DNA from 4 places in the Sporosarcina sp. P17b genome. Region 1 is predicted to be linked to each of the others. Evidence: riboswitches for the same ligand, from Rfam matches in the RefSeq annotation. Region 1 holds a riboswitch; each other region holds the start of a gene.
What was found. Region 1 has a riboswitch for S-adenosylmethionine ahead of CSV76_RS09080 (O-acetylhomoserine aminocarboxypropyltransferase/cysteine synthase family protein). Riboswitches for the same ligand answer to the same signal wherever they lie in the genome.
Positions count from the first base shown of each region.

Region 2: linked by a shared signal. The riboswitch ahead of mtnK (S-methyl-5-thioribose kinase) and the one ahead of CSV76_RS09080 (O-acetylhomoserine aminocarboxypropyltransferase/cysteine synthase family protein) in region 1 are both predicted to bind S-adenosylmethionine.
Region 3: linked by a shared signal. The riboswitch ahead of CSV76_RS10430 (methionine biosynthesis PLP-dependent protein) and the one ahead of CSV76_RS09080 (O-acetylhomoserine aminocarboxypropyltransferase/cysteine synthase family protein) in region 1 are both predicted to bind S-adenosylmethionine.
Region 4: linked by a shared signal. The riboswitch ahead of CSV76_RS14545 (MFS transporter) and the one ahead of CSV76_RS09080 (O-acetylhomoserine aminocarboxypropyltransferase/cysteine synthase family protein) in region 1 are both predicted to bind S-adenosylmethionine.

Region 1 covers NZ_PDYP01000006.1:58,676-66,451, forward strand. Annotated here, with positions in the region: gene CSV76_RS09035 (DMT family transporter) at 1-429, shown strand, start outside; gene CSV76_RS09040 (substrate-binding domain-containing protein) at 412-1,068, opposite strand; gene CSV76_RS09045 (DUF2187 family protein) at 1,176-1,397, opposite strand; gene CSV76_RS09050 (metal-sensitive transcriptional regulator) at 1,693-1,956, shown strand; gene CSV76_RS09055 (DsrE/DsrF/DrsH-like family protein) at 2,047-2,526, shown strand; gene CSV76_RS09060 (sulfurtransferase TusA family protein) at 2,572-3,150, shown strand; gene CSV76_RS09065 (MBL fold metallo-hydrolase) at 3,147-4,268, shown strand; gene CSV76_RS09070 (sulfurtransferase TusA family protein) at 4,326-4,553, shown strand; gene CSV76_RS09075 (sulfite exporter TauE/SafE family protein) at 4,611-5,387, shown strand; SAM riboswitch class I at 5,627-5,730, shown strand; gene CSV76_RS09080 (O-acetylhomoserine aminocarboxypropyltransferase/cysteine synthase family protein) at 5,971-7,251, shown strand; gene CSV76_RS09085 (glycine betaine uptake BCCT transporter) at 7,299-7,776, opposite strand, start outside.
Region 2 covers NZ_PDYP01000017.1:9,230-17,005, forward strand. Annotated here, with positions in the region: gene CSV76_RS14495 (CPBP family intramembrane glutamic endopeptidase) at 1-710, opposite strand, end outside; gene groES (co-chaperone GroES) at 906-1,190, shown strand; gene groL (chaperonin GroEL) at 1,248-2,882, shown strand; partial or broken gene CSV76_RS17750 (GGDEF domain-containing protein) at 3,157-3,450, shown strand; gene CSV76_RS17395 (nucleotidyl cyclase domain-containing protein) at 3,478-3,639, shown strand; gene CSV76_RS14525 (glycerol-3-phosphate dehydrogenase/oxidase) at 3,725-5,392, opposite strand; SAM riboswitch class I at 5,608-5,710, shown strand; gene mtnK (S-methyl-5-thioribose kinase) at 5,784-6,989, shown strand; gene CSV76_RS14535 (2,3-diketo-5-methylthiopentyl-1-phosphate enolase) at 6,989-7,776, shown strand, end outside.
Region 3 covers NZ_PDYP01000007.1:133,309-141,084, forward strand. Annotated here, with positions in the region: gene CSV76_RS10415 (type 1 glutamine amidotransferase domain-containing protein) at 1-23, shown strand, start outside; gene CSV76_RS10420 (hypothetical protein) at 184-417, shown strand; gene CSV76_RS10425 (glucose 1-dehydrogenase) at 476-1,237, opposite strand; gene CSV76_RS10430 (methionine biosynthesis PLP-dependent protein) at 1,385-2,515, opposite strand; SAM riboswitch class I at 2,596-2,697, opposite strand; gene CSV76_RS10435 (DMT family transporter) at 2,855-3,193, shown strand; gene CSV76_RS10440 (DMT family transporter) at 3,196-3,510, shown strand; gene CSV76_RS10445 (methylated-DNA--[protein]-cysteine S-methyltransferase) at 3,529-4,044, shown strand; gene CSV76_RS10450 (FadR/GntR family transcriptional regulator) at 4,050-4,772, shown strand; gene CSV76_RS10455 ((Fe-S)-binding protein) at 4,921-5,640, shown strand; gene CSV76_RS10460 (LutB/LldF family L-lactate oxidation iron-sulfur protein) at 5,661-7,082, shown strand; gene CSV76_RS10465 (LutC/YkgG family protein) at 7,085-7,776, shown strand, end outside.
Region 4 covers NZ_PDYP01000017.1:18,242-26,017, forward strand. Annotated here, with positions in the region: gene CSV76_RS14540 (molybdopterin-containing oxidoreductase family protein) at 1-1,938, opposite strand, end outside; SAM riboswitch class I at 2,103-2,193, shown strand; gene CSV76_RS14545 (MFS transporter) at 2,332-3,582, shown strand; gene CSV76_RS14550 (2-hydroxy-3-keto-5-methylthiopentenyl-1-phosphate phosphatase) at 3,787-4,461, shown strand; gene CSV76_RS14555 (1,2-dihydroxy-3-keto-5-methylthiopentene dioxygenase) at 4,500-5,012, shown strand; gene msrA (peptide-methionine (S)-S-oxide reductase MsrA) at 5,059-5,592, shown strand; gene CSV76_RS18005 (nuclease-related domain-containing protein) at 6,055-6,351, shown strand; gene CSV76_RS14565 (NADP-dependent oxidoreductase) at 7,494-7,776, shown strand, end outside.

The DNA.
Region 1 (7,776 bases):
TCTGCTGTAGCGTGGGCTTGTGCGACATTGCTCGTCAAAGTACATGGGCATCGTTTTGATACGTGGGTAATGACTGCATATCAAATGCTATTTGGCGGATTGATCTTATTTGTAGCGAGTTATGTACTTGAAGAACCGTTTTTCATAGCGAATCCATTGTCATTAGCGATTTTAGGATGGCTTGCGATTGCCGCATCCATTGTACAGTTTTCTATTTGGTTTTATTTATTACAGACAGGAAATCCCGAGAGAACGAGTGCGTTTTTGTTTTTGGCACCATTCTTCGGGACGTTGTCGGGATGGGTTCTGTTGGATGAGAAGTTATCCATGTCATTGATTTTAGGAGGTATGCTCATCAGTTTGGGAATATTCCTCGTGAACTGGCGTAGCAAACGAGAGCTTAGAAGAGGACTAGTTGACTTGCCATAGACGACAATAAGCTTGAAGCTCGCTGAGAAATGCTTGGACTTCATTCGTCTTAGAACGAGTGCCTGTATAAAAAGCACGTTTAATTGGCGCGACTTTATAATCCAATATGGTTAGATCACCTTGTGCGAGCTCCTGTTTGCAACTGTGGCGCGACAAAATAGCGATGCCCAGCCCGCTAAGAACGGCTTGTTTGATACTTTCTGGCGAGCTCATAATAGTAGGCTGTACTTGGACTCCATACTGTTTAAGCGATTGATCAATTAATAGACGACTAGGATCTTCCGTATCAGGTAAAATCCAATGTGTATTTTGCAAATCTAGGATGGACGAGCTTCTCTTACGTGCAAGCGGGTGTGTAGCAGAGGCAAGAAGTACTAGTTCGTCTTGCATAAATGCTTCAGCCGATGGTAGGTTGTCCAGTTCACTGCAACCAACGTCGACTTTATGGCTTTTCAGTAATCGCGCAATGTCAGAAGAAGGAGCAGTTGTTAGTTCGAGCCGCATATCGGGATACTTCGCGTGTAGACGAGTGAGTACGTCTGGTAAAATAGCTTGCGAAATAACTGGTGAAGCACCAATACGTAAAGTTCCTTTTAGTGAGGTTGTTTGCGTTAAATCTATATTTGTATGATTAATCAAATCAATCATCTCCAATACACATTTTTATAGTGAATGACTTGTAGTTGTGACTGGTTTTTTTGTGAAAAAATAGCCTTGCAATAATCTGCAAGGCATCGAACACACCATTATTGAACTGTATAATTTTTGTGTGCGACGACAGTCATGTTGGAAGCTGCTCCAATATTTTCAGCGTCTTGTTCAGAAATTTTTACAATGACGGAGTTTTCAAGGATTTTGTGTATAGTCCCGGAAACTTCATAATCATTACGGTTGAAAGATATGACTTCGTCTACATACCGTGATGCTACAAAATCAGAAACTGGACGATCTTTTCGTGGGAATGCCAATCGAATCAACTCCTTCAGTAGTGTGGAATTTAGTCTGTCGCAATTTGTCAGTAAAACAAAACGAAAAATGCGTACAATAGCTTACTAGATCTAGTATAACACATTTCGGGAAATTATTCATCATACTAGAACTTTGTCGATTGGGCAAGTATTTTGTATAATCATTTGATGAAGTAGAAAGTATTGATCGTTATAGATAGAAGCTGACGTGATATACTACATCATATAAATCAATTGGTTGACATTATACCTCTGGGGGTATATTATTATGATAACATATAGGAGGTTGAGCGATATGGAGTATGATGACAAAGTCAAAAATCGTTTGAAGCGTCTAGAGGGTCAAATCAAAGGCGTCTTGCGTATGATGGAAGAGGGCAAGGACTGTAAAGAAGTGATCACGCAATTATCAGCCAGTCGTTCTGCTATTGATCGTACAATTGGCGTAATCGTTAGTTCCAACTTGATTGCCTGTATTGAAAACTTAGACGAAGCAGATGAACGCACACATGAATCTATTATTAGTGAAGCCGTGGATCTTCTAGTAAAGAGTCGATGAGCAACATCACTTGACTCTTTTTTTTATAGCATATAATATACCCCCATAGGTATTTAGCAAAATGATTTTCAAATAGAAGGAGACGAGAGCATGACAGAGCAAAAGAAAACAACGATTGTATTATTTAGTGGGGATTACGATAAAGTGATGGCGGCTTATATTATCGCGAACGGCGCAGCGGCATATGATCATGAAGTAACAATTTTCCATACGTTTTGGGGATTGAACGCATTGCGCAAAGATGAACCGATTAAAAGTAATAAAAGTTTCATTGAAAAGGCGTTCGGTAAAATGATGCCGCGTGGAGCAGATAAAATGGGATTATCGCAAATGAACTTTGCAGGAATGGGTCCTAAGATGATCAAGCAAGTAATGAAAAAGCATAACGCGATGACATTACCACAACTGATCGATATGGCAATAGAGCAGGACGTACGATTGATTGCCTGTACGATGACAATGGATTTGCTAGGACTGAATGAAGGAGAGCTTCTACAAGAAGTGGAGTATGGCGGTGTGGCAGCTTACTTAGGTGAGGCGCAAGATGGTCAAGTGAACTTGTTTATTTAATTTTTTTATACAAATAAATACCCCTGGGTGTATAGGAGGAGTACAATGATTCAGTCAGATAACGTGTTAGATGCAAAAGGGCTTGCTTGTCCAATGCCGATTGTGAGGACGAGAAAGATGATGAAAGAGATGGATGACGGTCAAGTGCTCGAAGTCCAGTCGACAGATTCAGGGACCACGGCAGATTTACAGGCATGGGCGGAAAGTGTGGGGCATCAATACGTCGGTAATGTGAAAGAAGCTGATGTATGGCGCCACTTCGTACGAAAAGCGGGTCAGGAAGATCAGTCACAAAAAGAATATCCAGTTACAGTCGACAATAATGAGTTGTTAGATCAACTGCAACACCCTGATGCTGTGTTACTAGACGTTCGCGAAGAAGCAGAATACGCATTTGCTCATATACCTGGTGCCCTATCCATACCTCTTGGCCAATTGGATGAACGAATGTCGTACTTCAGTAAAGACAAGAAGCTCTTCGTTGTATGCCGAACAGGTAACCGCAGTGATATGGCATGTCAAAAACTAGTGGCAAAGGGTTTTGAAAATGTCACGAATGTAATTCCTGGTATGTCAAAATGGGATGGTAAAACAGAAAATACAGTAGGGGGTATAAATAAATGAGAATCATTCAATCAAGTGAAGTAGCAAAGCGCGTTATTGCGAAAGAGTCATTATTCATTTTGGATGTTCGAAATGAAACTGCATTTGAAGATTGGAAAATCGAAGGTGAGCAAGTGCGCTATTTAAACGTACCGTACTTTGATTTATTGGATGGCATCGAAGAAATTGAAGACCAATTGCCAAAAGATGAGGAGATCCTAGTAGTCTGTGCTAAAGAAGGTTCGTCCGTTATGGTGGCAGAAATCCTTGAAGAAGCAGGCTATTCAGTAGGCTATCTTTCAGGAGGAATGAAAGCGTGGAGCGAGTATTTGGAGCCGGTGAAGATTGCCGATTTGAAATCAGGTGGTGAGCTCTATCAATTCGTCCGTCTTGGTAAAGGGTGTCTTTCCTATATGGTCATATCAGGCGGAGAAGCGGCAATCATTGACGCGACGCGGATGACAGATGTGTTTATGGACTTTGCTACGGAACGCGGTGTGAAGATCACAAATGTACTCGATACGCACTTGCATGCGGATCACATTTCAGGTGGTCGTCAGATTGCAAAAGCAACGGGGGCAACGTACTGGCTACCGCCAAAAGATGCAGAAGAAGTCGTATTTGAATATGCTGCATTAGAAGGCGATACGTCGATTCAAATAGGTGATACTAAAATTGATATTCAAGCACTTTATTCACCAGGACACACCATTGGTTCGACTTCATTTATTGTCGATGACAGCTATTTGATGACAGGTGATATTCTGTTCATTGATTCAATTGGACGTCCAGATTTAGCAGGTTTGGCAGAAGATTGGGTAGGTGACTTACGTGAGTCCTTGTATAGTCGTTATAAAGAATTGTCAGAAGAACTAACGGTTTTACCGGCTCACTTCATGATTGTAGATGAGTTGAATGAAGACGGCAGCGTGTCGGAAAAGCTCGGCGTGTTGTATAAGCAAAACCACGGCTTGAACATTGAAGATGAAAAAGAGTTCAGAGAATTAGTCACGGGGAACTTGCCTCCGCAACCGAACGCGTATCAGGAAATACGACAGATGAATATGGGGAAAATCCAACCTGACGAAGAAACGCAACGTGAGATGGAGATTGGCCCGAATCGCTGTGCGGTACGGTAAATAGTTATTTTAAATCAGCTGTAAAACAATAACCCACATTAAAAGGAGAAGATAAATATGAGTTCAACAACATTTTTAGACGCAAAAGGGCTGGCATGTCCAATGCCGATCGTACGTGCAAAGAAAGCAATGAAGGATATGCAAACAGGAGATGTTCTGGAGATTCATACGACAGATAAAGGATCGGTATCCGACCTGACAGCATGGGCGGCTTCTGGTAATCATGAAATAAAAGACCAGCAACAAGAGTCCGATGTCTTTAAATTTTGGATCCAAAAAGGGTAAACTTAGGGTAGAGGGAATGGCTGTCTCCCTCTTTCATCAGGAAGAAGGGAGAACATCATGACCATTCCATTTATTATTACGATCTTCCTCATTGGAATCGTCGGCTCGTTCCTTTCCGGAATGATGGGAATCGGGGGCGCGATTGTCAAATATCCAATGTTGTTATTTATTCCTGCACTACTTGGTTTTACTGCGTTTACACCACATGAAGTAGCTGGTATAACTGCAGTTGAAGTATTCTTTGCGTCACTTTCAGGAGTTTTGGCGTACCGAAAAAGTAATCTGATTTTGAAGCCACTTGTTCTTTATATGGGGATCAGTGTGTTGATCGGCAGTGTGATCGGCGGTGCAGGTTCCAGCATGCTATCAGAAGCGACTGTAAATATCGTCTATGGTATTCTGGCTGTGCTTGCGGCAATTATGATGTTTATTCCGAAAAAGGGGTTGGATGATCAGCCGATTGAAGAAATCACATTTAATCGCATCATAGCTTCCAGTGCGGCATTCATTGTTGGATTAGCAGCGGGAATCGTTGGAGCTGGTGGTGCATTTATCATGGTACCGATTATGCTCGTCATCCTAAAGATCCCAACACGCGTTACAATTGCTACATCATTGGCCATCACATTACTATCATCAGTAGGTTCGGCGTCAGGTAAATTTTTCACTGGGCAAGTGCCGTACGGACCTGCTCTCGTCATGATAATCGCAAGCATTATCGCAGCTCCAATCGGTGTGAAAGTCAGCCGTAGAGTAAACACCAAAGTCCTACAAAGCATCCTTGCCGTTCTCATTATGGCATCGGCCGTGAAGATTTGGTGGGATATATTCTAATAAAATCAACATCGCCAGAACATCGTTCATTGAACATGTCTCTGGCGATTTTTAGTGAAGTGGCAAGTGGAAAAACTTCACATGTCACTAACATTAGATTAACGGTGGTTTCACTGTTCCATTTTTCATGTCAACATGTCAAAACTTATACTAATTTCAAAAGATTCTATTAAATTACCTTGCAATAGACTCGGAATAGCCGTATACTATTTTTCAACGATGGAAAACGAATAGACACACTCTTATCAAGAGCGGCGGAGGGATTAGGCCCTGTGATGCCCGGCAACCGGCGAAAGCAAAGGTGCTACTTCCTACAAACTATAAGTAGTTTGGAAGATAAGGGAGGAATAAGCGAAAGCGCAGCCCTCTTCTTATTAGGAAGAAGGGTTTTTTGTGTACCTAAGTGCCCTCTTGCACTTTTCTTGTGTCTAGTTCCAGAGGGCAGCTGCTCGGGACGTTTCGGTCTAAACGCAAAGGAGAAGAACACTCCTTTGCGTTCAGCCCTCCAACGCCTGTCGCAGCTAAGCGCCCTCTGCCGCTTTTCGAGTGTTCCATCGATACATGATAAAAAAGGGGAATGGTTATGACGAATTTACAGCCAGAAACGATTTTATTACATGGAGGGCAAAAGCCGGATCCGGAGTCGGGTTCACGTGCGTTGCCAATTCATCGTACGACTTCTTATGTATTCAGAGACACGGAACATGCTCAAAACTTATTTGCCTTAAAAGAAGCAGGCAATATCTATACACGTATCACGAACCCGACAGTAGCTGTTTTCGAAGAGCGCGTTGCACAGCTTGAAGGAGGGACTGCGGCGGTTGCGTTGTCTTCCGGAATGGCGGCCATTGCGTTCTCTATTATGAACATTGCCGAAGCTGGCGATGAAATTGTTGCAGCTAGCAATCTGTACGGTGGTACATACAACTTATTTGCTGTGACATTACCGCGTTACGGTATTACTGTAAAGTTTGTTGATGCTTCTGACCCGAAGAATTTTGAAGCAGCCATTACGGATAAAACAAAAGCCTTGTTTGCAGAAACTATCGGTAACCCAAGCTTGCAGGTTCTGGATGTGGAAGCTGTTGCGAATATCGCGCATGAAAATGGGATTCCATTGCTTGTCGATAATACATTCCCATCTCCATATGGCTCGAATCCGATTGAATTCGGTGCGGACGTTGTTATTCATTCAGCAACGAAATGGATTGGTGGGCATGGTACGACAATTGGTGGAGTAGCGGTCGATGCAGGTAAATTTGACTGGACGCAAGGAAGATTCCCTGGGTTCACAGAGCCTGATGAGTCTTACCATGGCTTACGTTACGGTATCGACACTGCAGCGTCTGCTTTCGCAACAAAACTGCGTGTGCAATTGCTAAGAGACTTTGGTCCATGTCTAGCTCCTGACAGTGCATTCAACTTGTTGCAAGGCCTAGAAACACTTCATTTACGCGTACCTCGCCACAATGAAAATGCGCAGAAAGTGGCGGCATTCCTGCAAGGTCATGATGCAGTAGAATGGGTGACATATACGGGTCTTGAAGATCATCCTACAGCGGAACTGGCTACTAAACACTTGAAGAACGGGTACGGCTCCATCATTGTATTTGGAATAAAAGGTGGTCGCGATGCAGGTCGCGAAGTTATCGATAATGTGGAGATTTGGTCTCATGTCGCGAACGTTGGGGATGCAAAGTCGTTGATCATCCATCCAGCTTCGACTACACATCAACAGTTATCGGCAGAGGATTTGAAAAACTCGGGTGTAAGCGAAGAACTAATCCGTCTATCAGTCGGATTGGAATCGGCAGAGGATATTATTGCGGATTTGAAACAAGCAATTGAAAAAGCATCAAATTGATATACAAAAAAGGAACACCTCGCAAATTTGCGTTGGTGTTCCTTTTTTTACTTGCGTTTTATTCGTTTTCGTTCGTCCTTCAATGATTTGAACAGGGAAGTAACCATCATAATCAGTATAATGGAGAATGGCAAAGCGGCAATAATAATGACGTTTTGCAATGCGTCCAATCCACCCACATAAAGTAGGATAATTGCGATGGAAGATTGAATGACACCCCATACAATTTTTAAATTATTAGGTGGAGTCAATGAACCGTACGACGACTGCATGCCGAGTACAAATGTAGCCGAATCCGCTGAAGTAATGAAGAATGATGTAATCAGCAAGATGGCGATGATGGAAATCACAAATGACCAAGGTAGTCCACTGAACATCTCAAAGATTGTCAGTTCAGTTGCGCTTGAAGCCAGGTCGATAATGCCTGCTTTTTGTGTTTCGATCGCTGTAGTACCGAATGCTGCGAACCAAACCATACTCAATACTGTAGGTACAACCAGTACGCCAATCATGAACTCGCGAATC
Region 2 (7,776 bases), on a different contig from region 1:
CCCTGCTGCATATCTTGTAATTGTTGCAGCTTATCCGCATTCCATTGCACGACAGTGACGAAACTGTTCATCAGGAAATGGGCAATCATCGGGGTTATAAGTCGCTTAGTCTTATAGTAGACGAATGCGAACGCAAGACCCGGCATCAAGTACATCAACAAATGCTGTAGCTCATTATGTACAGCAGCGAAGACGATGGCGCTAACAATCGCAGCGACCCAGAAGTTTGTCTTGTTGTACAAGCCACCGAAGATTATCCGGCGGAACACGACTTCTTCAAGAAACGGTGCAAACAACACCATGGCAAAGATGATGATTGGCGCTGTCTTTGCGATGTTCGACAGTAACTCCGTATTCTCGGAGCCTGCTGTTACACCGAACATGGACTCAATCGCAGCACCAATAATCTGTCCAGCCATTGCGAGGAAGAAACCAAGTATTCCCCATAGCAGGACGTTTCCGAAACCGGATGGCTTTCCTTTAAACACGGGTAAGAACTTTTTATTTCGTAATAGAATCGCAGCAACTATGAGTGCAGCGATACCTTGCGTGATAAATAACGTCCATGCGAATCCTTGCGACAAAGCTTCTGCTTTGGACAAGTTTTTGCCAGTGAAGTAAACAATTAATTCAGGGGCAAGAAAAATGCTGCCGATCTGCAGCAACACATATGAGACGAAGATCATCAGAGCAACTATCCAGTTTTTCACGGTGCACAACCTTTCTTCCATATATGATGAATAGTTTAACGCGAAAAAAGACGTTTGGCAAAAGAAGAAAATGTCGAACGCTTTTACTTGCAATTATGTGTGAAATTCTTTAATATAAGAGTTGTGTTAGCACTCGTTGTAAGTGAGTGCTAAGAAAAATAAAAACTACCCATTATCTCGAGGAGGTTGTTTCATTTGTTGAAACCACTAGGTGACCGTATCATTATCGAATTAATCGAAGCAGAAGAAAAAACATCAAGCGGTATTGTTCTACCGGACTCTGCACAAGAAAAGCCACAAGAAGGTAAAGTAATCGCTGCTGGTACAGGCCGTGTTCTTGAGAACGGACAGCGTGTCGAGCTTGAAGTAACTGAAGGCGACCGCATCATCTTCTCTAAATACGCAGGCACTGAAGTGAAGTATGAAGGTACTGAATACTTGATCCTTCGTGAAAGCGATATTCTTGCAATTATTGGCTAATTAATTAAAACGTAAACGTAGTAGACAAATAGAAAATTCTGGAGGGTATCAAATACAATGGCTAAAGAACTTAAATTTAACGAAGATGCACGTTCCGCAATGCTCCGCGGTGTAGATACACTAGCAGACGCTGTAAAAGTAACACTTGGGCCAAAAGGTCGTAACGTCGTACTTGAGCGCAAATTCGGTTCACCACTGATTACAAATGATGGTGTAACAATTGCAAAAGAAATTGAGCTTGAAAATGCATTCGAAAACATGGGCGCAAAGCTAGTAGCAGAAGTTGCATCTAAAACAAATGACATCGCAGGCGACGGAACAACAACAGCAACAGTCCTTGCACAAGCAATGATCCGTGAAGGTTTGAAGAACGTAACAGCTGGCGCAAACCCAGTCGGTATCCGTAAAGGAATCGAAAAAGCGGTAATCGCAGCAGTTGAAGGCCTTCAAAGTGTTTCCGATGAAATCGAAACTAGACAAGAAATCGCACAAGTTGCGGCTATCTCTTCTGGAGATGAAGAAGTCGGTGAGTTGATTTCACAAGCAATGGAGCGTGTGGGTAACGATGGTGTTATCACGATCGAAGAATCCAAAGGCTTCGTAACAGAGCTGGATGTAGTAGAAGGTATGCAATTCGACCGTGGCTACGCATCTGCTTATATGGCAACAGATACAGACAAAATGGAAGCAGTGCTTGATAATCCATACGTCTTGATTACAGATAAGAAAATTAATAACATCCAGGAAATCCTTCCTGTGCTTGAACAAGTTGTTCAGCAAGGTAAGCCATTGTTGATTATCGCTGAAGATGTTGAAGGTGAAGCTCTAGCTACACTAGTTGTTAACAAACTTCGCGGTACATTCAATGCGGTAGCGGTTAAAGCTCCTGGCTTCGGTGATCGCCGTAAAGCTATGCTTGAAGACATCGCAATCCTAACTGGTGGACAGGTAATCACAGAAGATCTAGGACTTGATCTGAAATCTGCTGACCTTACATCACTAGGACGCGCAGCGAAGATTGTAGTTACAAAAGACAACACAACAATCGTAGAAGGTAGCGGAGACGCAGGTTCTATCGAATCACGTGTTGGCCAAATCCGTTCACAATTGGAAGAAACTACTTCTGAATTCGACAAAGAGAAATTGCAAGAACGTCTAGCTAAACTAGCTGGCGGTGTAGCAGTTATCAAAGTTGGAGCTGCAACTGAAACTGAGTTGAAAGAGCGTAAACTTCGTATCGAAGACGCATTGAACTCTACACGTGCAGCAGTTGAAGAAGGAATCGTATCTGGTGGTGGTACTGCACTAGTTAACGTGTATAAAAAAGTAGAAGCATTACTTGAAGATACTGAAGGCGACGTAGCAACGGGTATCAAAATTGTACTTCGTGCACTTGAAGAGCCAGTACGTCAAATCGCAACAAACGCGGGCCTTGAAGGTTCTATCGTAGTAGATCGCTTGAAGCGCGAAGAAGTCGGCGTAGGCTTTAACGCTGCAGAAGGCACATGGGTTAACATGGTAGAAGCAGGTATCGTAGATCCAACTAAAGTAACTCGTTACGCACTACAAAACGCAGCATCTGTAGCGGCAATGTTCTTGACTACTGAAGCTGTTGTTGCAGATCTACCAGAACCAGCAGGTGGCGGTATGCCTGATATGGGCGGTATGGGTGGAATGGGCGGCATGATGTAAGAAAGAAAGGAACCCTTTCATACTAGGGTTTTGTGTCATGCATCATCATTTTTGATGCCTAAAACTTATTTTTGATCATTATAAGGCTCGAGAGCTTCTCATTAGTTGACTAAACTTTTGAGAGGCCTTTTTTTGTTTTTCTTTTGTAATGTGTAAATAAAATTGTGTAGTCGTTTCATCATCCTTATGTCCTAACTAACATAGGGGGTTAGTAGAACTTAAGCTTGAAATTTAACGTGGTGTTTACTCCGTTGAAAAGAGAGCCAATACGGACTATTTTACAGTATTATACAATCGCTGCTATCTGGAAAGTACCAAAAATGAGTGGCTTAAAAAAGCATCCTGGAACAACGAAAGCATCATATGCATCGCATGTGATATCGATAACTTTAAGTAACTTAATGATGAATACGGACATCTAGTGGGTGACGCTGTTATGAAGCAGATTAGTCAATACTGCTCAACGATTTTTAGAGAATCGGACTTAATGGGTCGATTTAGTGGAGACAAATTCGTCGTTATCCCGAAAGGCGTTTCACTTGAGGGTGGGAAAAAGAAAGCCGAGTAGCTATCGGAAACGGTTAGAAGTATAGAAGTGGAATACAAAGGAAAGTTCGTTTCAATCACCGCAAGTGTTGGGTTGGTCGATAACGCAAAAGGGAAAGTGTCGGATCTTAAGGAATTATTCAATTCCGCAGATATCGTACTCTGTTTGGCAAAAGAGACTGGAAAAAACCAAGTTTGCGTTGTCGGTTAAAAAATGACTGCCCGTGAAATGGACCTAAAAATAGCCATCTCCGGCATGCATCTGGAGATGGCTGTTTTTATCAATCCTATCTACACTATTCCCTCTCAACCGGAACAGTCGCATCATGCAAATGTTTTTCAAGGTCGGCGTGGAAACTTGCTTTCTGCTCGTCACTCCAACCCAGCTCTTTACTCATCATTTCAAGGAGGGGCACTTTCCACTCGTTCACCCATTGGATATCGAACAGTAATGCTCCCGTACGTCGCCAGAAAAAGTCGATGGGTGTACGGACGAATTCATCTGTGATTGAGTAAAGAACTTGCGCATATAGGTAGAGGGGCAGTCCGGAATCTTGCGCCGCCTGCTCATTTTTCTGTAATAAATCAAAGAGGATATCTACATTTGAGCCATATCTTTTCACGAGAGACTGAGCTCTTTCTTGGTCCAACCCAAGCTTTATTCCTTGTTTAATCTTCCGATACATGAACGCTTCAAAGTTCCGGGAACCTCCGACGTGTCCGCCCGAAATCGGCATATTCTTCGTGCTAGACGGAGAATATATTATTCCTATATCTGTTTTGAGTTTTGATGCAACGACATCTACAATCGTTTCCGCCATTTTTCGATAGCCCGTCAGTTTTCCACCGGCAACTGTGATTAAGCCAGAAGCGGACTCCCAAATTTCATCTTTTCTTGAAACTTCGGATGCCCCTTTACCTTTTTCATTGATTAAAGGCCGTAGCCCAACCCAGCTGGATTCAATATCGCTCGCCGCAATGGTCAACTTCGGAAAAATGAGAGCAATTGCGGCCATCAAGTAATCGCGGTCGCTTACGGTCATTCGGGGATGAACCATGTCCCCTTTGTAATCAGTGTCTGTCGTCCCAACGTACGTTTTCCCGTCCCGTGGGATTGCCAATACCATCCGGCCATCCGGTGTGTCAAAGTAAACAATCTGATTCAAAGGGAATACACTTTGGTCAAAAACGAGATGAATGCCCTTCGTCAAACGAATTTCCCTTGAATCCAAGGAGTTGTCTTTCTCCCTCAATGTATTTACCCATGGCCCGGCGGCGTTCACTATTGTTTTTGCGCGTATTTCACTTATTTTGCCATTTAGCTGGTCGACCACGCATACGCCTGCAACTTTTCCTCCATTGTAAATAAAATCAGTTACTTTTGTATAATTGAATACAGTTGCGCCTTGACTAACAGCTTCTTTCATCACTTCAATCGTCAGTCTCGCATCATCCGATCTGTATTCGACGAAACGGCCAGCTCCAAGTAACCCTTCTTGCTTGAGTTTAGGCTCCGCATGCAACGCTCTTTCTCTGGTCAACATGCTTTTTCGTTCTTCTTTTTTCACGCCCGCCAAAAAGTCATAGACGCGCAATCCGATGGAGGTAGTGAATTTACCCATTGAACCGTCCTTATAAATTGGCAAAAGCAGCCACTCTGGGTTCGTCACATGGGGTCCATTTTCATAGACGACCGCCCGCTCTTTACCTACTTCCGCAACGATCTTCACTTCAAGATTTTTCAGGTATCGCAAGCCGCCATGGATCATTTTTGTAGAACGGCTGGACGTCCCTGCAGCAAAATCCTGCATTTCCACAAGTACTGTTTTCATTCCACGACTGGCTGCATCTAAGGCGATTCCAGCCCCCGTGATTCCGCCCCCGATGATTAATACATCAAATTCTTCCGCTTGTAATCTTGCAAGCACTTCATTTTTTTGTAATCCATTAGGTTGTTCACTCATTCTATTTAAAGCCTCCACATATTGTATTCGTTCATTAATTATACTACAATTTAGATAACTAAATCTATTGATTTACAAAAGGTTTAGAAATAGTAACATGTAGAAAGTGTTTTAACTATTTGGTGGGTTTCGATAAAATAGACAATGGGTAAGAGTCATGCTATAATTTCATATGCGTTGTGCGAATCTAATGGTAATTAAAAATAATAAATATACTCTTATCAGGAGCAGGTGGAGGGAAAAGCCCGATGAAGCCCGGCAACCGACTCAATTGAGCACGGTGCTAATTCTTACAGCATTTATGCTGATAGATAAGAAGTTGTGTGAAAAACCTCTTCTTAACTGAAGGGGTTTTTTTATCATCATAGACGATACAGAAGGAGGAAATGACATGAATATATCAAGTAGTCATCAGGAACTAGCAACCTATGCATTCTTAGAAATCAATGAAATTGTGAAGTATGTTAAAAAGCGTGACTTCTTTAGTGAACAGGAACAAGTGATTGTGACGGAGGTAAGTGATGGGAAGATTAATCATGTTTATCGATTAACCGGGGAACAGAAGAGCTTGATACTCAAACAGGCTGTACCTTACGCGAGGATTGTAGGGGAGTCGATGCCTATTCCGATTGACCGGGTCGTCCTAGAAGCAAAAGTATTACAGGAATACGATAATATCATTCCCGGTTCTGTTCCGAAAGTGCATCATCTGGATGAAATCATGGCAATTGTTGTGATGGAAGACATGCATCCGATGGAAATGGGACGCACGGCTTTGAATAATGGGACGGAATCTGCCGTATTTGCGAAGGACATAGGTGTATTCAGTGCGAAAACCACTTTTTATACGTCCGATTTCTACCTAGATCCAAAAGTAAAGAAAGAATTGAATGCTTCTTTTACAAATCCAGCCATGCGGGAAATGACGGAAGAGCTTTCTTTCGATTGTCCCTACAATTCGCATGACAGCAATTACTTTGAAGAAGGCCTGAAAAATGATGTGTTATTTCTGAGTCAAGATCACCAGTTAAAGCTGGAAGTGGCGAAGTTAAAACATAAGTTCATGACGAAAGCGGATGCTCTCATTCATAGCGACTTACATAGTGGTGCAATATTCATGGGGGATGACAAAACAGTTGTATTCGATACCGAGTTTGCTTGTTTTGGGCCTTTCGGATTTGACATGGGGCATTTCATCGCAAGCTTGTTGTTAAATGGAATCGGTCATCCTGAATTTCAAACGAAGCGCTATGAACAAGCGCGGGAAACATGGTATGCGTACACCGATACATTCGCCCAATTATGGAGAGAAGAATCCAATGAGCCTTATACACAACTCGAGGGTTTTCTGACGCATGTAATGGACGGAAAATTTGCCGATATGCTGGGGTATGCAGGGTGCGAATTGGTCCGCCGCTCCATAGGTATTGCACAAATTGACGATTTGAATTATGAAGAAGATGAACAAAAAAGAATGACCAGAAGGAAAAAAGTGTTGGAGCTCGGAAAGTATTTGATACTTAACCGTCACGCAATACGCTCTTTGGAAGAATTGGAGAGCTGGTTCATCGACAGTAATCACAAGGAGGAATTTTAATGGGAGTTACAGCCACTTATCTATTTCCGACACATCCAGAGCAAGAAAAAATAGCGGAGCAACATGCCCTAGGGCTTACAATTGGGTCTTGGACAGACATTCCGCATCTTGAACAGCAGCAATTGAAGCACCATAAAGGTGAAGTTGTTTCTGTGGAAAAAGGGGAAGTAAAGGACACGGTGAAAATCTTTTATCCGTCCGCTAATTATTCGGCAGACCTTCCCGCGATTTTCACGACTGTCTATGGCAAGTTATCCTTTTTTGAAGGCTATGAATTAATCGACTTGGATTTTGGCAAACAATTGCTCGCACAATTTCCAGGGCCACGATTCGGTACGAAAGGGATTCGCGAGCAGTTGAATGTAATGGATCGCCCATTACTGAAAGCCATCTTCAAGGGAGTCATGGGAAGAGATCTTTCCTTTTTCTCAGCCCAACTGGAAGAACTGTTAGCCGGCGGTGTCGATCTCATCAAAGACGATGAAATTCTTTTTGAGAATGAATTAACACCGTTTTACAAGCGAATTACAACAGCAAAAGACATTATCGATCGGCATTATGAACAGACCGGAAATCGGGCATTGTATGCAGTGAACTTGTCGGGACGGACGAATGAGCTTCACGACAAGGCGGAACAGGCGGCAGCGCTTGGCGCGAACGCGTTATTATTCAACGTCCACGCGTACGGTTTGGATGTACTTCAAACGCTGCGTGAAAATAACAATATCAGTTTGCCGATTGTGGCACATTCCGCATTATCCGGCGTTCTCGCGGGACAAGCGGGTGG
Region 3 (7,776 bases), on a different contig from region 1:
CACTAAAAATACTAGAAAAATAAACACTAGTTCAACCGTCAGGGCGTAATGTGCCTTGACGGTTTTTTTGTACTTTAAATTACCGCACCAACATACACTAACAGTATAATTTATTATTAGTTGAAAAAGATTCTCAATTGTACTTGAAAAAGGTTCTCAATGAGAGTATGCTAAAAGCAACGAATGAATCAGAGAGACGATCGCGTCTTACAATTGAAAGGTCGGGGATCTACTATGTATAAGATTGTTGCGTCAGCGGTAATTGCAGGAATTATATTAGGTGCAGTAGCGGGATTTTCATTTGGCAGTAAAGAGTTCGCTGGGATGTTCGCGGGAATGGCCGCACTTGCGTTTATAGCAGCACCGGCAGCGGTCGTCTATTCAAGTGAAAAGAAAAAGTGGCAACAAGTTCATTAATAAAGAAAAAGCATCCAAACTTTGGATGCTTTTTTGCATGTAAGTAGATAATGATATTTTAATATGCAGACCAACCGTTGTCAGCTTCCATTACGACACCGTTGACATAAGAGGATTCATCTGAAGCTAGGAATAGCGCAATATTAGCGATTTCTTCCTTCGTTCCAGGACGACTCATCATATTTACACCTCTTAATGCTTGCTTCATACCGAATTCATCAGGTTGAACTAAACTGTTTGTAATGTTGGTCGGTATTTGTGCGGGAGCAATTGCATTACAGCGTATGTTTAATGGGCCAAATTGAGAGGCGACACTTTTTGTCATACCTGCAACTGCGTGTTTTGACGCCGTATATGCGAGACCGCCACGTCCGCCAGTGACCGCTGAAATAGATGCCATATTAACGATAACACCTGCTTTTTTCTCTTCGAATATAGCTAGTGCTTTACGAGTTGCCCGCATTACTCCTGTTGTGTTGATTGCCAAAACTTTGTCCCATACATCATCAGTTACTGTAGCAGCAGAGTACATATTGTCCATGATCCCCGCATTGTTTACTAGAATATCCAGTGTGCCGAATTGCTCAACAGCTGTATCAATCATGTTTTGTACATCTTCTTCAATGGTAACGTTTGTTTTAACCGCAAGAGCCTCACCGCCTGCACTTATGATAGTCTGGACAGTTTCTTCTGCACCTTCCATATTCATATCTGCAATGATCAGTTTTGCACCTTCACGGGCATATAGTTCAGCGATTTCTCGTCCAATACCAGATCCGGCACCTGTTACTACTGCTACTTTATTTTCTAATCGTTTCATTAAAGCCGCCTCCAATTGTATTCGTATTTCTCATTCTATTATATACTTTAACGTCTAACTAATGAAGTTATTCGTTTTATTTCGATCAAATCAAAAACAGCTTGAACCGTCAAAATGAAATTGACTGTTTAAGCTGTTGGTCATACATTATTGTACTTTGACACCTTCTACTACCTCTTTTGCAGCGTAAAGTGCTTGTTTCACATCTGCAATTAAATCTTCCACGTCTTCCACGCCCACTGAGAAACGCAGCAGTCGGTCATCTACTCCGCGACGATTACGTTCTTCCAATGGAATATCCATATGCGTCTGCGTAGTTGGATACGTGATGAAGCTTTCGACTCCTCCTAAACTCTCCGCAAATGAAATTAGATTCATACTCTCTAGGAATGGTCCAACCCACTCACTGTTCTGCACTCGGAATGACAACATACCACCGATTCCTGCGTAGAGCACATCTACAATAAGAGGTTCTTGTTCTAAATATGATACCATCGCCTTTGCATTTGCGTCATGTTGTTTCATGCGTAAGTGCAGTGTCTTTAAACCGCGTACAACAAGCCATGAATCAAGAGGGGACAATGTAGCACCGATTGCATTGTGGTTTGTAAATAACCGTTCACATAATTCTTCACCCTTAGCGACGACAAGACCTGCTAGCACATCATTATGTCCACCGATATATTTTGTTGCACTATGGATGACAATATCTGCGCCTTCTTCGATTGGGCGCTGGAAATAAGGTGTCAAGAATGTGTTGTCGACGATCAACAATACATTATGCTTTTGAGCCAATTCCGCATACGTACGGATTGTTATATTTTGCATTAGCGGGTTCGTAGGTGTTTCTAGGAAAATCGCTTTTGTTTGATCCGTAATCGCTTGCTCGACTTCTGCTACATCATTGAACGAAAGGTAACGAGTCTTCACATTATACATTTCTTCATATTGATTAAATAAGCGATACGTGCCGCCGTATAAGTCTTCAGGCGCCAATAATTCTGAACCAGCCTTAAATAAAGATAATATTAGTTGAATGGCAGCCATCCCAGAGCTACATGCGAATCCTTGATCTCCTGATTCCAAGTTTGCAATTCCTTCTTCTAAAACAGAACGTGTTGGATTTTTTGTGCGTGTGTAATCATACCCTGTTGACTTGCCTAGTCCTTGATGATGATAAGCTGTTGACAAGTAAATTGGTGTGTTGACTGCGCCGGTTTTCTCATCGCTATGGTTGCCAAGTTGTACTAGTCTTGTTTCTAATCCGTTGTTTGTCATGAATATCCATCCCCCTAGAAAAAATAAAAAAGAACCTCTTCTTTTCGAATAGGCCCTCGAACATACAAGTGTATACAATATTCTCATCTTCAAGGTGATTGTCACCCTTGGATTTAGCACCGTGCCTGTGGCTGGTTGCTGAGACATCTCTGGGCCTATCCCTCCGTCTCTCTCGATAAGAATATTCGCAATATAGGCAAAACTGTTGACGAATTTATTCTATCATGCAGATATACTAGATGCAAGCTTCCTTTAAAGTGCGATCAGATGATTTTTTTGTTTCAGTAAAATATTTGCTATACTTACTAGATACGCATCACGATGGGGGGAGTCTTCCTTATGGCTTGGAGTTACGTCGTATTGGCGGCAGTTATAGAAATCCTCTGGGTAGTCGGTCTTCGGTACTCTGACACAGTACTCCAATGGACTGGAACCGGTGTGGCCATTATCTTTAGTTTTTATTTCATTATTAAGGCTTGTGAAAAATTGCCTTCGGGTACGGTGTATGCAGTCTTTACAGGATCCGGCGCCGCCGCTATCCTATTAGTGGATATATTCGTCTTTCATGCAGCGTTCACATGGGTTACGCTATCGTTCATCGGTTTGATTGTCATTGGCGTAGTTGGCATTAAGCTTACAACGGACGATGATCAGGTGGATGCAGAAGGAGGTGGCTGATAATGGCATGGGTGTATCTAGCTATTGCCAGTCTCGGTGAAATTTTCGGTGTAATGAGTATCAATTATTACTTGCAAAAGCGTTCCATTAAACGATTATTTCTCATTGTAGGGGTATTTGGCTTCGGCTTTATTTTCTTGTCACTTGCGATGAGAGAAATTCAGATGAGCACAGCTTATGCGGTTTGGACAGGATTTGGAGCAGCTGGAGCCGTGTTGATGGGAATATTGATTTTCAAAGAATCCGCCAGCCTCAAACGTCTTTTCTTTCTTTCGCTCATTATTCTAGGGGCTGTGGGCTTAAAACTATTCGGATGAAGGAGAGTGAATATTTTGGTGTATTGGACACAATTTGAATTTAATGAATGGCTAGTGACACTGGCAGCTACGGAAAAGGGACTGTGCTATGTCGGAATGGCTGACGATAGTGTAGAGCGATTAAAGGAATGGTTGAAACGCTCTGATACGGAAGGATTAATAGAAGACAAAACGAAGTTAACAGTCTATATAAGTGAGTTGAAAGAGTACTTATCAGGTACAATAACGAACTTCCCAACGGTTTCCTTCGATTTAAAAGGGACACTATTTCAGCAACAAGTATGGCAAGCCCTTCAACAAATACCGTATGGGGAAACTCGTACATATTCAAATATAGCGGAACGTATAGGAAATGTATCTTCTGTTCGTGCGGTGGCATCTGCAATAGGTAAAAACCCCGTGTTGATTGTAGTACCCTGTCACCGTGTTATTGCAAAAGACGGAAGTTTATCAGGCTACCGCGATGGCAAGGATTGTAAGCAAAGTTTATTACAATTAGAGAAGATAAGCTGGGTTAGTGATAGGACGGAGTGAGCAAGATGAAATATAAGCAAATTAAACCAAAGAAAATATATGAAGAAGTAGCAGATAGTTTATTGAACTCTATACAGTCGGGAGAGTTAAAACCGGGTGACAAATTGGACTCTGTACAGCAACTGGCTGAAAACTTTACCGTTGGCAGATCTACAATCCGTGAAGCCTTATCTACATTACGTGCTAGAGGACTGATTGAAATGCGTCAGGGAGAGGGTACATACGTCAAGGAGTTCTCTTCTGTCGATCTAATCTTTCCTCTGCAAAGTGCCATGCTTATGAATCAACAGGATATTCAACACTTATTGGCTGTAAGAAAAATAGTGGAGACCGGAGCGGCGGCGAATGCAGCGGAATCACGTACAGCAGATGATTTGGAGAAAATGGAAACGGCGCTTCATGAAATGAAGGAGCATGCCGGAGATATTCTACTGGGAGAAAAAGCGGATCTGGACTTTCATTTTGCCATCGCAGAAGCAACAAAAAATCCGTTATTGCTAAACTTATTAAGTCAAGTAGCCGAGTTGATGAGTGAATCGATGAGAGAGACGCGTCGCATTTGTCTCTACACAGAAACAGCAACAGTAGAGCGTTTACACGATGAACATGAGGCGATCTTTTTAGCTATTCAATCACAGCAACCAGAAAAAGCGGCTAGTACCATGCAAGCCCACTTGTTGAATGTAGAGTCTGTGTTAACGACATATTGGCAGTCGGTACATGAATAACACTGTTCACTCACTATACGTTGAGTGAATTTTTTAATAATAATGAATGAATGCTCTGTTAATGGAAGGATAAGTATAGTATGCTATGTAAAAAGTTAGTCATCTGATGACCTGTTGACTATAAAGATATTGCGAAGAGGTGAAAGGGATGAAGGTTAGCTTATTTATAACATGTTTGGTTGATATGTTTTATGCAGACGCAGGCAAAGACATGGTGGAAGTATTGGAGAGACAAGGCTGTGAGTTGTCATTTCCCAAAGGACAGGTATGTTGCGGACAACCTGCCTATAACAGTGGATATGTTGAAAGTTCAAAGTCAGCTATGAAGAATATGATTAAGACGTTTGAGGACGCTGAATACGTAGTTACACCTTCTGGATCATGTGCGACAATGTTTAAATTGTACCCGGACGTCTTTAAAGACGATCCGAATTGGTTACCACGAGCACAGAAGCTAGCGGATAAAACGTATGAATTCACACAGTTTCTTGTGAATGTTTTGCAAGTCGAAAATGTAGGAGCAAAATTGACAGGAAAAGCGACTTATCATCCCTCTTGCCATATGACGAGATTACTAGGTGCCAGTGAAGAACCTAGAAAACTATTGGATCAGGTGGAAGGTCTCGAAATGATCCCGCTACCAAACGCGCATAATTGCTGTGGTTTCGGTGGGACGTTCTCCGTCAAGATGGGAGATATTTCGGAACAAATGGTAGATGAGAAAGTCAATAGTGCCATGGCGACAGAAGCAGATTATTTAATTGGAGCGGACTGTGGTTGCCTGATGAATATTGGAGGGCGTGCAGAACGGGTCGGTAAGCCGATCCGTGTAATGCACATCGCACAAGTATTAAATAGCCACGAGTAAATAAAAGTGAGGTGATAAGTATGTCGATGAAATTCAGCAAGAAAAATTTTACGGATCGAACAAAAGACAATATAGCAGACGATTTTATGAGACAAGCAGTGGCAAGTGCTCAGGAGCGTTTGCATGGTAGACGATTGGATGCCGCGGAAGAATTGGGCAGTTGGGAAGAATGGCGTTCGCATGGAGAAGAAATTCGTCAGCATGTTCTAGAAAATCTAGACTTTTATTTATACCAGCTAAGTGAAAATGTAGCAGAGCGTGGCGGCCATGTCTTCTTTGCCAAAACCGCTGAAGAAGCGAGTAACTATGTTCGTAATGTTATCAAAGAAAAAGATGGCAAAAAAGTTGTGAAGTCAAAATCTATGGTAACGGAAGAGATTAATTTGAATGCTGTTTTAGAAGAAGCTGGATGTGAAGTAATCGAGACGGATTTAGGCGAGTATATTCTACAAGTAGACGACCATGACCCACCGTCCCACATCGTAGCACCAGCTCTTCATAAAAACAGAGAACAAATCCGCGAAGTGTTCGCGGAGAAATTAGATTATCATAATACATCCAAACCCGAAGAATTAGCTTTGCATGCACGGGAAAAACTGCGTCAGGAATTTCTAGATGCGGATATCGGTATTACAGGATGCAACTTTGCTATAGCTGAAACTGGCTCTATTAGTCTTGTAACCAATGAAGGCAATGCGCGACTTGTATCCGCGTTGCCAAAAACCCAAATTACCGTCATGGGGATGGAACGGGTAGTACCTTCCTTTGAAGAATTCGAAGTGCTAGTTAGTTTATTGACACGAAGTGCAGTAGGACAAAAATTAACAAGTTATGTAACGGCATTAACAGGTCCTCGCGATGAAGGAGATATAGATGGACCTGAAGAGTTTCACTTAGTGATAGTCGATAACGGACGTTCTGAAATATTAGGAACGGAATTCCAGTCCGTACTGCAATGTATCCGTTGTGCTGCATGTGTTAACGTATGCCCTGTCTACCGGCATATTGGCGGACACTCTTACGGCTCCATCTATTCTGGTCCGATCGGTGCGGTACTATCTCCATTGCTTGGAGGATACGATGACTTCAAGGAGTTGCCGTTCGCTTCTACATTATGTGGAGCGTGCACAGATGCTTGTCCAGTAAAAATCCCTCTTCACGAACTACTTCATACTCATCGCCGTATCATTGTAGAAGAAGAAGGTCGCTCCCCAATATCGGAAAGACTTGCGATGAAAGCGTTTGGAATAGGTGCTTCTTCAAACCCGTTGTACTCGATGGGTGCGAAAGTTGCATCCACTGCAATGAAGCCATTGACTAAAAATGATCGTATCTCAAAAGGGCCCGGTCCGTTAAAGGAATGGACGGATCTACGGGAGTTCCCGGCTGTTGGAAATACACGTTTCCGAGACTGGTTTTATGATCAGAAAGGGGGCAAATAAGTATGACAGGAACAATTCAAAATCGTGATGCTTTTCTTGGAAATATTGCGACACAATTAGGTCGTGAGCAGAAGGCACAAGTAGAAAAGCCCGAATGGAAACATCAGCCTCAACGCACAGTGCTTGCAAACGCTTCAATTGATGAGTTACTAGAAGTATTACGTGTTCAATGTGAGCAGATCCATACAGACATCGTTGAAACAACAAAAGAGGCGCTCCCAGCTGCGCTTGATGAAGTAGTAAAAGCCTACGGTGGCGGACCGTTATCCTTATGGAAAGACGAACGTTTTGCGGAATACGGATTATCTAAGCTGCTAGAAACTGATTGGCCTTCACAACAAATTGAAGTCAATAGTTGGGACACTTCACTTGGGGAGAAGAATATTGAATTGGCCGAGCAAGCAAATATCGGCATCACCTTCAGCGACATGACACTAGCCGAGTCAGGCACCGTCGTACTATTCAGTAGCCCAGACAAAGGACGTTCCGTCAGCCTACTCCCAACACACTATATTGCCCTAATACCAAAAAGTACACTAGTCCCAAGAATCACCCAAGCATCAGACATGATTCGGGAAAAACTCAACAACGGCGAGAAAGTTCCGTCCTGCATCAACTTCATCACAGGCCCAAGCAACTCCGCCGATATTGAAATGAACTTAGTCATTGGCGTACACGGACCGGTCAAAGCGAC
Region 4 (7,776 bases), on a different contig from region 1:
ACCCGACTTATCTCCCCAAATCCCTTGACTGACAACAACGCCAGGAAGAACTTGCTCGCCGACGGAAACAGTAAACTCACATTCCCCGCGCTCATTCCATATACGGACAGCCGCTCCGTCTTCAATTCCCCGACTTTCCGCATCTAGCCGATTCATGAACAACTTAGGTGCTTTCTCAAGCTTGATATGTTTTTCATTGTTCGAAAAAATCGTGTTCATGAAGTTATGGTTAATTGCAGGTACATAAAGTAAAGGATGATCGGAATCCTGGATAATCGGGATATACGTAGGAAGGGCCGGGAATCCTGCCGATTTCATCTGTTCCGAATACAACTCGATTTTTCCGCTCGGTGTCTTTAAATTGTTCAATAGATTGCCGGTACCGCTCGCTTTCATATAACGTTTTTCCTTTAAGGCAGCATACGACACCTCGGATAAATAAGGATTGGACAGTTGGCTTAACGCTTGGTTAACCATTTCCGCGTCATCATCTAGAAATGGTTGCTCATCAAAGCCCATTGCCCGTGCCAGCAATCTGAAAACGTCCGGGTTGGATTTACTGTCCCCATAAGTATCGATGACGGGTTCCTGCAAATGGATGTAGTGATGCCAGAAGGACGTATAGATGTCTGTGTTTTCAAAAGCGGATGTCGCTGGCAGAACAATGTCCGCATACAAGGCAGTGTCTGTCAAAAACAAATCATGGACAACTGTGAATAAATCTTCGCGTGCTAAGCCATCCCGTACTTTATTGGCATCCGGTGCCACAACGGCGGGGTTGCTATTATAGACGTACAAAGAGCGAATCGGCTGTTGTTCCTCCAGTAATACTTGTCCCAATAAATTCATATTGAATCTGCGCGTTGGCACTACCTGAAGTTCAGGACGTTCCAGTGCGGCTGTATTATGCGTCAAATAGTCGGAATTCGATTTGAGGGCCCCTCCGCCTTTCAATTCCCATTGCCCTGTCAAAGCAGGCAAGCAGGAAATTGTCCGGACCATCATTCCCCCGTTATCATGATGCTGCAACCCATTGCCAATGCGAATCATGGAAGGGGAGACGGTTCCATACATCCGGGCCAATTCATAGATATCTTCCTTCGGCACGCCCGTAATGGCGGAAACCGTTTGGGGATCGTAGTGCTTTACATGTTCCCTGAGCTCTTCATAGCCGATTGTATATTGTTCCAAAAACGATTGATTGACCAGTTTTTCTTTATAAAGAATATGCATGATTCCGAGTGCAAGCGCTCCGTCAGTTCCGGGAAGAATGGGGATGAACCAATCAGCCATGCGTCCGGTCTGATTTTTATGGACGTCAATAACGACGATTTTAGCACAGTTTTTTTTCGCTTTTTGCGCAATCATGATTTGGTGCATATTGGTGCTGACAGCATTGATGCCCCAGAAAACAAATAATTTTGTTTCCGTCATCTCCTCGGGATCTGTTCCGAAACGCCCGCCCATCGTGTAATTGTAGCCGACCTCGCCAGCGACTGAACAAATCGTCCGGTCCAGTTGACTCGAACCAAGGCGGTTGAAGAAACGGCGATCCATCCCTTTGGAACTAAGTTTCCCCATATTGGCATAGAAACTGTAAGGAAGAATCGATTCCGGACCCTCTTCTGAAATCAATTTTTTCCACTGATCTGTGATGGTTGTAATGGCTTCTTGCCAACTGATTGGAACAAATTTCCCATCACCTTTTTCCCCAACGCGTTTCAAAGGGGTTGTAATCCTTTTTGGATCATAAATGCGTTCAGTCATATGTCGAACTTTGTTACAAATACTTCCTTTTGTTACAGGATGGTCCGGATCGCCTTCAATTTTAACGATTCTCCCATCATCTTTGTGAACAAGCAATCCACATTGGTCTGGACAATCAAGGGAACAGACCGAGGGGACTACACCATTTTCTACATCAATATAAGAATGCATATCAAATATCCTTTCAAACAAACGATTTATGCTAGATAGTATAACATATATTAAACTATTTTTTTGGAAAGTTAAAATAAGTGGTTGACTTCAGATTGAAAATTCTATACAGTTAATTGATAAGTTAGATATTCGACATTTTTCACTCAATTACATATTATTATTTTCTATCGAGAGAAGTTGAGGGACTGGCCCTATGAAACTTCGGCAACATAATTGTGCCAAATCCAGCAAGCGTAGCTTGAGAGATAGAAAGGGTTTAGCATTTATTTTTTAATGTGATTATGATGTACTATCATCGACTCTTTCCGTCCTTTCGGAAAGGGTTTTTTTATTTTATATAACCTAAGTTGAAGCTACAGAAAAATTAGAGATAGAGATGGAGAGAGTGTTATGTTAGAAAGAATCGGAATCACGAAAAACTTAGGATGGGGCTTTTTCGGTGTCATGCTGTTCATGATGGGAGACGGAATTGAAGCCGGTTGGCTGAGTCCTTTCTTGATTGAAAGCGGGTTGACCATTCAACAGTCAGCTGCCATTTTCACAGTATACGGAATCTCGATCGCGCTGTCTTCTTGGTTTTCAGGCGTCTGTGTAGAGGTATTTGGTCCAAAACGTACAATGGCAATCGGTTTAGCCGTTTACATAATCGGTACCGCAGGGTTTATCACGTACGGTTTTTCGACGATGAATTACCCGGTTATGCTTCTCACGTATTTCATTAAAGGTTTCGGTTATCCGTTGTTTGCCTACTCCTTCCTGACATGGGTCATTTATAAGACACCGCAAAATAAATTGAGCTCTGCCGTCGGTTGGTTTTGGTTTGCGTTTTGTGCGGGAATGATGGTGCTGGGCGCATGGTATTCAAGTTTCGTAATCCAGCATCTTGGTTACATCAATACAATGTGGACATCTATTTTCTGGGTATGTCTCGGTGCGATCTTTGCTTTAGTTATCAATAAAGACAAGTTCCAAAAGAAAAAACTCGCGAACAAAAAAGAAGCAGTCACCGAATTATTGAAAGGCATCACCATTTTGAAAACGAACAAACGGGTTGCTGCAGGTGGAGTTGTCCGAATTATCAATAGTTTAAGTGTCTATGGATTCCCGGTATTCTTACCGATGCATATGGCGCAACATGGCATTGAAACAACTGCATGGTTGCAATTATGGGGAACGTTCTTCTTAGGAAACATCATCTTCAATTTAGTGTTCGGCTTTATTGGGGATAAATTCGGTTGGAAAAACACAATCATTTGGTTCGGTGGAATCGGCTGCGCGATTTTCACGCCGCTTCTGTTCTATATACCGGTAATTACAAATGGTAGTATTCTCATGACGAGCATTGTTGGATTCATATGGGGCGGCTTGGTAGCGGGCTACGTTCCAATCGGTGCCCTGGTACCATCCGTTGCAGGTGAGGATAAAGGCGCTGCAATGTCCGTGTTGAACTTTGCCGCTGGTCTGTCCACATTCGTAGCACCAGCAATCGCTTTGGCGTTCATTGGGCTTGTTGGAGCGGAAGGGGTCGTGTGGATTTTCAGTGCCCTCTATGTAGTGAGTGCGATTATTGTTAAATTCATTCGTGTACCGGAAGAGGAAGAAGGAAAGGCGCGGGAAAAAGCCGTTCCGATTACTTCCTAAAACCGCTGTCGATGGGCGTTGATTGACAAAGTTATCGATAGATGAAATAATCACAATTAATTGAAATAAATACGAGATTTCTTATCTAGGTGGAGGGACACGGCGTGACTTCTTGCTTTGTGTTGTTGTAGATAAGAAGATGTATCAATGACCTCTTCTTATAATAGAAGAGGTTTTATTGATAGATGGTAGGAGGACATATAGATGAGTGCAGAGTTTAAACCAGTAATTTTTTGTGATTTCGATGGTACAATTACGATGAAAGATAATATTATCAATATCATGGACAAGTTCGCTCCCGCTGGATGGGAAGAGATAAAGGACGATATTATGGCACAAAAGGTGTCGATTCAAACAGGAGTCAAAGAACTCTTTGCTTTATTGCCCACTTCCCAAAAAGAACAAATCGTGTCGTTCGTTTTGGAGGACGCGGAAATCAGGGAAGGTTTTGGTGAATTTGTTCAGTTTACCCGCGAAAAAAACATACCGCTCTATATCGTAAGTGGCGGCATCGACTTTTTCATTCACCCATTGCTTGAACCATTCGGGCCATTCAATCAAGTCTATTGCAACGAAAGTGATTTTTCAGGAGAACACATCAACATCCTCTTCCCGCATGAATGTGATGCAATTTGTACAAGTCAAGGCTGCGGTTGCTGTAAGCCGACGATTATTCGCGAGAACACTGCCCAGCAGCAAACGAGCATTGTCATCGGTGACTCGATTACAGACCTAGAAGCGGCAAAGCTTGCCGATATCGTCATTGCAAGGGATTTCTTAATTGAAAAATGCGAGGAATTGAACATTCCTTATTCACCGTTCACTAATTTTTATGACTGTATTCGGATCATTGAAGCCCGCTTGAATGTGCAAGTGTAAGTAAAAACCAAAAATATATCAGAGGAGAGATGAGTAAAATGGCGACAATTACAATTCAAGGAACAAACGAAGTTATTGAAACACAAACAGAGGTTGCGGCATTTCTAGAGCAACAAGAAGTCGTTTATGAGTATTGGGATATCGAAAAGCTACCCGAAAACCTTCGTGAAAAATTCAATTTAACTGATGAAGAAAAAGAAGAGATTCTTAAGGCTTTTAAAACAGAAATCGACGATATTTCAGAGCGCCGCGGTTATAAAACGGCAGACATTATCTCACTATCAGATGCGACACCTAATTTGGATGAACTTCTGAAAAACTTCGAACAAGAACACCACCATACAGACGATGAAGTGCGTTACATAGTCAGTGGACACGGCGTATTCATCATTCAAGGAAAAGACGAACGATTCTTTGAAGTGCATCTTAACCCAGGTGATTTAATTTCCGTTCCGGAAAACATCCGCCACTATTTCACACTCGCAGCCGATCGCAAAGTAGTAGCTGCCCGCATCTTCGTAACACAAGAAGGATGGGTACCGGTTTACTAAAAGAGGCGTTTTGTACACTCGCTATAATTGAAAGGAGATATAGACAATGACTGAAAAAAAGTTTGAAAAAGCTGCATTTGCAGGAGGATGTTTCTGGTGCATGGTGAAACCGTTTAAAGAATGGCCAGGCGTCCAAGATATCGAGTCAGGTTATATGGGCGGGCATCTCGATAATCCAACGTATGAAGATGTGAAAAATGGTGAATCGGGCCATGTGGAAGTTGTTGAAATCACATTTGACCCTACTTTGTTTTCATATGAAAAGTTGCTCGAAGTATTCTGGCAACAAATCGACCCAACAGACGCAGAAGGTCAATTCCACGACCGCGGCTCATCGTACACAACCGCGATTTTCCATTACACAGAAGCGCAACAGGAAGTTGCCGAGAAATCGAAAGCCAACCTAGCGGCAAGCGGCGTTTTCTCAAAACCGATCGTCACAGCAATCCGCCCCGCAGAAACTTTCTACCGGGCTGAAGAATACCATCAAGATTATTACATAAAAGAAAAAGAACATTACACAGACAACCGTGCCCGTTCTGGCCGCACTGAATTCATCGCGGAGCACTGGGGAAAATAATAAGGATTGGGTAGGGGGTCGAGCGTTTTCACGACGCTCTGCCTTTTTTTGTTGGAAATAGGGCGATGAAACTGTGGTAGTGTGGGAATCTCCCTTTCGACCGCCCAACCTTCGCGTCCACTCCCCCCAAAATAGTAACTTCAAAAACCGATTTTAAAGCACAAATAACCCCAAAATCTCAATTATGCTGCTATTTAGCACATCCAAAATTCAGCTATGTCAAAAACCACAGAAATTTGTTAAACCTTTTGGTAAGCTAACGTAAAGGTGATAAAAGATGATCTATAAACAAATATCAAAACCCAAAAAACTAATTGGATTAAATGCACTAATTCCAACGATTGCATCCGTTACATCCGGAAATTCAAAAGTTTAAAGAGGAATTCCGGATTCGCAAAGCAGGCTTTGGGGGGGGACAGCACCTTGACAAGCATCTGGTAGAATTCCCCCCCATACCCACACATAATTTTGCATGACATCTGCCTTAAACAGAACGGCATTTACTTTCAAATGGATTCTGTAATAATTACACCAACGTTTATCCTCATTATTGGGGCAAAAAAATGGCCCAAATTGCAATATTTAATAAAGAGTACCTGTGCAACATTGAACTCCGAATTCAATGTTACCCAGGTACTTTGTTTTCGTTTCATGCACAACCAGGAATTTATCTTCACTTATCCAGCGCCCGGAAGTTTGTCCATTTCCGGGTGTGGCACTTCCTTCAATACGACCCCGAATCTTCCTGAACCGGTATAGACATATAGGATAGTTTAAATGATTACGAAAAGAAAGCCATTGAATACAGATATAGTAAGGTTCGATTAAATTTCACAGCTATATCAATTTACAGGGCGAAGTAAAAACTGTGGCTTAGGGATATTGAGAAATTTGTGCAAGAATGATATTTTAGCACTAAATAGCACTTCATCTACCGATCCAAATTAGCAATACTTTACAAGAAAACAGACGGCGGAATCTAAAAACTTTTAGCTATCTGTTTCTGATGCCACAAGGTCATATTTGATGCCGTAATTGATGCTGAAAATTATAAAAACCAGTATAAGTTGATATAATTAAATTGAACGAAACATTCCGGAACGTTGATGTATAACGATTTGTACTAGAAGATATACAAGTGTAATAGCCCGGACTCTATGGGCGGCATGATGTAAGCCGTTTTCCCACTATATATTTTAAAAACGCCAACTCCATTATTATGGAGTTGGCGTTTTTGCGTCTGCTGAAATATAAATGTTTTGTATTGTAAATGGGTTAGAACGTAAGTATCCAAGAACATTAATACATTATAGATAAAGATAGTGCCTTTACACGCCGAGAAGTTAGGGGATCGAACGTAATTTCACTCTCAAATAGTTAGTAAAATATAAATATAGCTATAACGGTCAATATAATAATTACTGGTAATGATAAAACATAAATCCACATTAAATTGGAAAAGCTTTTTTTACTACTGTACGTTTTAGTACTGGAATTAGTGCTGGAACTAGTACTAGAATTAGCAATGGACATGGTCAAAAGTAATCCGACAACTAAAACAATGACAACGATAATCAATGAAACAATAAGGCCTAGGTTCATGCCGTCCTCCTTTTTAGAAATGATTCTCTTCTATCTCTACATTACAAGAATTCACTATAAAACATTTTCAAGATCATCTAATTAGCGGTATGTAAACCAACTACTTTTATGTAACAACTGTAACACAAAAGTGGTTGGTCAGGGGTTATGAAGTCATCAAGAATTATCTGTCAATAAGTAATATTTCTTTTGCGAGTAGATTTATTTCTTGAGGAAAACGATGTTAGCTCAGTAAATGAATACTTTTTTGATTAAACGGGTATCTATACTGAATGAACAGAATAGGGAGAGTGAAGTAGATGAAAGCAATTGTTATTGAACAATACGGTGGGGCAGAAGAACTTATTGAGAAAGAACTTCCGAAGCCGGAAATACAACATCATCAGGTATTAATAGAGATGCATGCAACGTCAGTAAATCCTATTGACTGGAAAGTTCGAGAAGGTTATATGAAAGAGAATATACCTTTTGAATTTCCGCTTATTTTGGGATGGGATGCAGCAGGAGTGATCGCTGAAGTAGGGAAAGACGTGAAGAGTTTCAAAGTAGGAGATGAAGTATTCGCTCGTCCGGCAATGGAAA